Regions from separate parts of the Streptomyces sp. GL_141 genome, predicted to be linked through region 2. Evidence: riboswitches for the same ligand, from Rfam matches in the RefSeq annotation. Region 2 holds a riboswitch; the other holds the start of a gene.

Region 1 (3,391 bases), 2.8 Mb from region 2:
GGTGTCGCGGACGGGCAGCGGCGGGCCGGCGAGGAAGTGGGCCGGATCGGCAAGGGCCGCGGTGACCTCCTGCTGAACGGTGGTGCGGTACGTGCGGTAGTAGCGGCCCAGCCAGAGCCGGGTGAGGTTCCAACCGGTCAGCTCCAGCAGGGACGTCAGGGCCGTCGTCCGCCGGCCGTGGAGGACCGAGCGCCCGGTGGCGGGATCCTTGGCGCGGGCGGCGAGCAGCACGCCGTGGCAGACGGCCCCCACCGGCAGCCCCTGGGTGAAGGTCCGGGCGAACAGGTACTGGGCGGTGGCGTCCTCCAGCAGCGTGCGCATGCCCGCGGCGTGGCCGCCGGGGACGAACAGGCCCGTGATGTCGGCCGGGTCCACCTCCCTGTACGAGGAGGGGGCGAGGAAATGGGGGTCCTCGGTGAGGTACCGGTAGGCGGCGAGCTCGGCGCGGCGGGTCATCAGCCAGGGAGACAGCCAGGAGAAGCCGAGGTCCGTGAGCCGGGGATCGGCGTACGCGGCCTTCCCGTCCGGGGTCGCGAACCGCACATCGAAGCCGGCGTCCCGCAGCGCGGCCCAGGGCACGGCCGCCTCGGTGGGGTCGTAGTCGCCCGCGGGGAGCAGGAAGAGAATCACGGCGTACTCCTCTGAGCGGTGGTGACCGGGACGGCGGCGGGGCAGAACGTCCCCGGCGCTGCGGAGGCCCTGAGTCCCCCGCTGCCCGCAGGCCGACCTTAGGAGCGGCCCGCGGCCCCGTCATTGACTCCGGCGGCCAACCCGTTGACTCTCCGGACCCGCCCGGGCGGTCGTCCCCCGGGGCGGTGGGGTGGGGTGCGGTGTTGACGGGGGCGGCGCGCCCGCATTGACTGACCGATGTGTCAGTCATCGAGCCGCCCTCCGTCACCGCGTGCTACGCCCTCGCCGTCCTGAGCGCCACGGTGGAGGGCGCCCGCGGGCCGGCTTCCTGGGCCCTGCCCACGGACCGGCTGGAGTTCGGCGAGATGCGCGCCCTGTGGGACGAAGTGCTCGGCGCCGTGGGCGCGGGCCCGCACACCGGGCTCCTCGTCGGTGACCGCATCAGGCCCGAGGGCCTGCACATCCTGGGCCACCTCGTCCTCACCTGCGCCAGCCTCGCGGACGCCGCGCAGGCGGCCGAGCGCTACCACCCGCTGGTGAGCCAGGCCGGCACGGTGACCCTGCACCGCCACGACGGCGTCGGCCGGGTCTGCTACCGGCCGACCGTCGCCCCCGCGGCCATGCACCCCCAGCAGGTGGAGGCGGTCGTCAGCAGCATGGTGCGGGCGGGCCGCTGGATCGCCGGCGACGACTGGGCACCCCTGGCCGTGTCGTTCGCCCACCCCCGCAGGGGCGCGGCGCAGCCGTACGCCGACGTCCTCGGCTGTCCCGTCGCCTTCGACGCCCCGGAGACGGCGATCACGGTCGCCGACGCGGACCTCGACCGGCGCCGCCCCCTCTACGACCCGGCGCTCAACGCCCTGCACCGCTCCTACGCCGACCGGCTGCTGGACCGGCTGTCCGCCGCCGGGACCGTCGCCGAGCGCGTACGGCAGTGGCTGGAGGACGCCGCGCTGGCGGACGCCGGCCCCGAGGGCCCCGCCGGGGAGCTCAGCCTCAGCGTCCGGACCCTGCGCAGGGCCCTGCACGCGGAGGGCACGTCGTGGCGCGCGCTCCTCGACACGGCCCGCCACGGCCGGGCCGGGCGGCTGCTGGAGACCACGGACCTGCCGCTGGACCGGATCGCGCCGCTCGTCGGCCTGAGCGGCGCGACGGCCCTGGTCCGTGCCTTCACCCGGTGGGAGGGCATGCCGCCGGGGGCGTACCGGAGCAGGCACCGGCCCGCGTCCGCGGATCGCGACGGGGCCGGGCGCGGGTGAGGAGGGTCACCGCGGGTGACGCCCCGGACGGCCGTCCCCGTTGCTAGATTGTCCGGCGGCCGACCCAAGGCCCCGGACGAGATGCGCCGTACCCGGTTACGCACGACGACGCGCGAGGTGCCGCACGAGCGGCGCCTTCCGCTGTCCGCGCCCGGGCAGCGTCCTCGTCGAGCAAGATGGGCCGAACGCCATGACCGTGCCACTCACCCGCAGCCTGTACCGGACGACCGCGCACGCCTCCGGGGGCCGTACCGGGTCCGTCCGCACCGACGACGGGCGCCTGGACGTCCGCCTCGCCCCGCCGCGCAAGAAGGTCCCGGGCACCACCAACCCCGAGCAGCTCTTCGCGGCCGGTTTCGCCGCCTGCTTCACCTCCGCGCTCGCGGAGGTCGCCGCCGAGTTCGGGGCGGACGCCTCCGCCGCGAACGTGGCGTGCGAAGTACAGCTCGGCACGACGGACACGCCGGCGGGCTACGGCCTCGCGGTGGCCCTCACCGTCAGCCTGCCCGGGTGGCGGGCCGCGGACCTGCAGCCGCTGCTGCACCGGGCGGACGCGGTCTGCCCCTACGCGCAGGCCGTGCGCGGCAACATCCCGCTGACGCTCCTGGCGGTGGACGACCCCGCCACCGGCGACGGAGCCTGAGCCCGGCGCGACGCGGCGCGGGAGGACGCCTGCGGCTGCCGGCCGGGCACCGCGCGGGCGGATACGGTGACGGCATGAGCGGATCCCGGCGCCTCGTGCGCACCTGGGAGGTCTTCCCCGGCTCGGGTTACTCGACCGCCTGGGTCGACCTCGGTCAGGGCGCCCTGGCCGCGCGCGGGCGCGCCGTCGGTCTGGACCCCGAGCCGTACTGGCTGGCGTACGCGCTCGAAACGTCCGACGGCTACGTGACCTCGCGCCTCCACCTGACGGTCGAGACGGCGGCGTCGACCCGCGAGCTGGACCTGCGGAACGACTCCGGACGCTGGACCGTGGACGGCGCGTACCGCCCCGATCTCGACGGCGCGTTCGACTGCGACCTGGGCCTCTGCCCGCTGACCAACACCATGCCCGTGCTCCGCCACGGCCTGCACCAGCGGCCCGGAACCGGACCGCACCACTTCCTCATGGCCTGGGTCTCGGTCCCGGACCTCGCCGTCAGTGCGGACCGGCAGACGTACACGCATCTCGCGCGCGCCGAGCACGGCGCGCGCGTCCGCTACGCGTCCGACGGCTTCCGCGCGGACATCGTCTTCGACGAGGACGGTCTGGTCCTGGACTACCCCTCCCTGGCCGCCTCGCTCACAGCATGACGTGCTTGGCCTGGGTGTAGTCCAGGAGGCCGGACAGGGAGAGGTCGCTGCCGTAGCCGGAGTGTTTGACTCCGCCGTGGGGCATCTCGGAGACGGTGGTGCCGTGGGTGTTCACCCAGACGATGCCGGTGTGCAGGGCGCGGGTGGCACGCATCGCGCGGTCGTGGTCGGTGGTCCACACGCTCGCGGCCAGGCCGAAGCGCACTCCG
Region 2 (3,391 bases):
CGGCAACATCACCGTCAACACCGCCACCGACCTCTCCGTCAACACCGTCTTCGCCCAGATGGTCGTCGACGTCGGCACCGACAAGGTCAAGCAGACCGCCATCGCCCTCGGCATCCCCGAGAACACCCCGAACTTCGACCCGGGACCGGCCATGGCACTGGGCACCATGCAGGCCAGCGTCCTGGACATGACCCAGGCCTACGCGACCCTCGCCGCCCACGGACGCCACACCCCGCACACCTTCGTCGAAAAGATCACCAAGGCCGGGGACACCGTCCCGCTCCCGCCGCGCGACCCGGCCCAGGCCGTCAGCCGCGAAGCCGCCGACACCACCACGTCCATGCTGGTCAGCGTCGTGGACAACGGCACCGGCACGGCCGCCCTGGCCGCCGGCCACCCGGCCGCGGGCAAGACGGGGACCGGCGAACTGGACCGCTCGGCCTGGTTCGCGGCGTACACCCCGAACCTGGTCACGGTCGTCTCGATGATGGGCCAGGACCCGGACACCGGCGCCCTGGAATCCCTTTACGGGGCCCTGGGCGAGGCCCGCATCGGGGGCGGCGGCTACCCGGCCCGGATCTGGGCCCAGTACACGAAGACGGCCCTGGCGGACACCGACCCCGTCGACTTCGACCTGGAGCTCATGCCCGGCGCGAACCGGCCCCCGCAGCCCCTGCCCGTGGACCCGGACCCGAGCCGGTCCCCGGAGGAAACCCCGGGCGACCGCCCCTCGAACCGGCCGGGCCGCCCGACGCGGACCCCGTCGACGGGCGGACAGACCAACGGGGGACAGACGAACGGCGGACAGACGAACGGGGGCCAGACCGACGGGGGGCAGACCACCGGGGGCCAGAACACCGGCGGTCAGACCACGGGCGGCCAGCCGGACGGCGGCCAGAACACCGGGGGCCAGACCGACGGCGGCACCACGACCGGCACCACGACGGGCACACAGGGCGGCACCACCGAGGGCCTGCGCCCACCGGCGGACCTACTGGAGTAACCAGGACCCGGTCGTCAGTCAGTGACCGGAGGTCGCCTTCAGCCCCACGACGGCGGCCAGCAGCAGACAGATGAAGAAGATCCGGGCGGCGGTGACGGGCTCACCCATGGCGACCATCCCGACCACCGCCGCACCGGCCGCGCCGATGCCGACCCACACGCCGTACGCCGTACCGATCGGCAGGGTCTTGACCGCGATCGACAGCAGCACCATGCTCGCCACGATGCCGGCGCCCGTGAACACGCTCGGCCAGAACCGGGTGAATCCCTCGGTGAACTTCATGCCGATCGACCAAGCGACTTCGATCAGACCGGCGACGATGAGCAGAACCCAGGCCATGACAGGCACCTCCGGGACGAGAGCGGAACGGGGTGCGTCGTCTTGTCCTGCAGCCACTGGCCACTGGCCACTGGCAACCCGGTACGGCGCGTCTCGTCGGGGGTTCCCCACCACCGTAGCAAAACCGAACGAAAAGGGCCGGTGACGATGGTCACCGGCCCTTTTCCAGCTCTGCGCGCGGGCTACAGATACAGCCCCGTGGAGTCTTCCGACCCCTCCAGCCGCTCGGCGGCCACGGCGTGCAGGTCCCGCTCCCGCATCAGCAGGTACGTCGCCCCGCGGACCTCGACCTCGGCCCGCTCCTCGGGGTCGTACAGGACCCGGTCCCCCGGCTCGACCGTCCGTACGTTCTGCCCGACCGCGACCACTTCGGCCCAGGCCAGCCGCTTGCCCACGGCGGCCGTCGCCGGGATCAGGATGCCGCCGCCAGAGCGGCGCTCACCCTCCGGCGAATCGGATTTCACGAGCACGCGGTCGTGCAGCATGCGGATGGGCAGCTTGTCGTGGGTGGTGGTGTTCTCGCTCACGGAGCGAACCTACCCGCCCACACCCGCCCCGCACCCCGCAGGGTCATCAGCGCTTGCGCCGCGCCGACATCACCAGCAGGCCCACGACGCCGACCGCGAGCAGTGCGACCGGCACGATCCGCTCGACGCGCGGGGCGCCATCGTCGTGGCGCAGCGCATCACCGGCGTCGGTGACGAGGCGGTTCACCGTCGCCACGGCGCGACCGACGACGTGGTCGATGTTGCCGACCACCTTCGCCTTGGCGTCCCCGACGATCGTCTTGGGGTGCATCCGCACCCCGATCTCGTCGAGCGCCTCAGCGAGCTGCTCGCGGCGACGGACGATGTCCGCCTCGATCTGTGCGGGGGTCCTGGCTTCCGGCACCGCGCTGCCTCCGTCGTCGTGGTCGGTCCCTTGGCGGGCGTAGCCCACCATGAACAGTCTGTCAGCAGCTTAGTCTCGACACCGTACCGATCCCCTCTTGAGGAGACTGTTGAGAATGAGCGAGCGACTTGAGCCGGGCGACATCGCCCCCGCCTTCACCCTGCCCGACGCGGACGGCAACGAGATCTCGCTCGCCGACCACAAGGGCCGCAAGGTGATCGTGTACTTCTACCCGACCGCCCTGACCCCGGGCTGCACCAAGCAGGCCTGCGACTTCACGGACAACCTGGCCGTCCTGGCCACGGCCGGCTACGACGTCATCGGCGTCTCCCCGGACAAGCCGGAGAAGCTGGCGAAGTTCCGCGAGCAGGAGCACCTGAAGGTCACCCTGGTCAGCGACCCCTCGAAGGAGGTCCTGACGGCGTACGGGGCGTTCGGCGAGAAGAAGCTGTACGGCAAGACCGTCACCGGGGTCATCCGCTCCACGGTGATCGTCGACGAGGAGGGCAAGGTCGAACGCGCCCTCTACAACGTCAAGGCCACGGGCCACGTAGCCAAAATCATCAAGGACCTGGGCATCTGATCCCCGCCCCTCCTTCCGGAACGGCCCGCACCCGACAAACGGTGCGGGCTGTTCCGTTTATCGGACGAAATCAGCCGCAACCGTCCGACTATCGGTCCGTTACTCCATGCGAGGGCCGCACGTGCGGCCGAGAAATGGAGGGGCCGATGCCCATCAGTCAGTACACGAAGGAACGCCTCACAGAGGCGGCGGAGGAGTCGCGGACGCTGTCCGAGGCTCTGGGGAAGCTCGGGGTGGACCCGAAGGGTGGGTCGCGGAGGTACCTGCTCGACCGCATGCGGAAGTTGGGTGTGGACGTCTCACACTTCGAGCGCGAGGGGGTGAAGTGGACGAGGGAGATCCTGAGCGAAGTTGTCGCATCCTCGACGACGATGTGCGAGGTGCTGCGCCGACTCGGTCTCGACGTTGTCGGCGGCCACCACACTCACATCAGCCGCAAGGTCAAGAGGTTCGGGATAGACACCTCTCACTTCGCACCCCCGCCGAGCACGGTAGGCACGCGAGATATCCGTCGCCGTCGTTCCGCCGAGGAAATCCTGCGCGACGACCGGTCTCCGATCGCCACTCGGGTCGAC

What was found. Region 2 has a riboswitch for guanidine ahead of AC3IX6_RS24125 (DMT family transporter). Riboswitches for the same ligand answer to the same signal wherever they lie in the genome.
Region 1: it holds a riboswitch for guanidine, as region 2 does, so the genes downstream of both, AC3IX6_RS36435 (Ohr family peroxiredoxin) here and AC3IX6_RS24125 (DMT family transporter) in region 2, are expected to answer to the same signal.

The regions. Positions count from the first base shown of each region.
Region 1 is NZ_CM174402.1:8,195,577-8,198,967, reverse strand. It holds gene AC3IX6_RS36445 (type 1 glutamine amidotransferase domain-containing protein) at 1-630, opposite strand, end outside; gene AC3IX6_RS36440 (AraC family transcriptional regulator) at 870-1,889, shown strand; guanidine-III (ykkC-III) riboswitch at 1,942-2,004, shown strand; gene AC3IX6_RS36435 (Ohr family peroxiredoxin) at 2,080-2,532, shown strand; gene AC3IX6_RS36430 (putative glycolipid-binding domain-containing protein) at 2,607-3,182, shown strand; gene AC3IX6_RS36425 (aldehyde dehydrogenase family protein) at 3,172-3,391, opposite strand, start outside.
Region 2 is NZ_CM174402.1:5,433,360-5,436,750, reverse strand. It holds gene AC3IX6_RS24130 (transglycosylase domain-containing protein) at 1-1,003, shown strand, start outside; gene AC3IX6_RS24125 (DMT family transporter) at 1,022-1,342, opposite strand; guanidine-III (ykkC-III) riboswitch at 1,374-1,467, opposite strand; gene AC3IX6_RS24120 (GroES family chaperonin) at 1,525-1,869, opposite strand; gene AC3IX6_RS24115 (DUF3618 domain-containing protein) at 1,916-2,233, opposite strand; gene bcp (thioredoxin-dependent thiol peroxidase) at 2,349-2,816, shown strand; gene AC3IX6_RS24105 (HNH endonuclease signature motif containing protein) at 2,963-3,391, shown strand, end outside.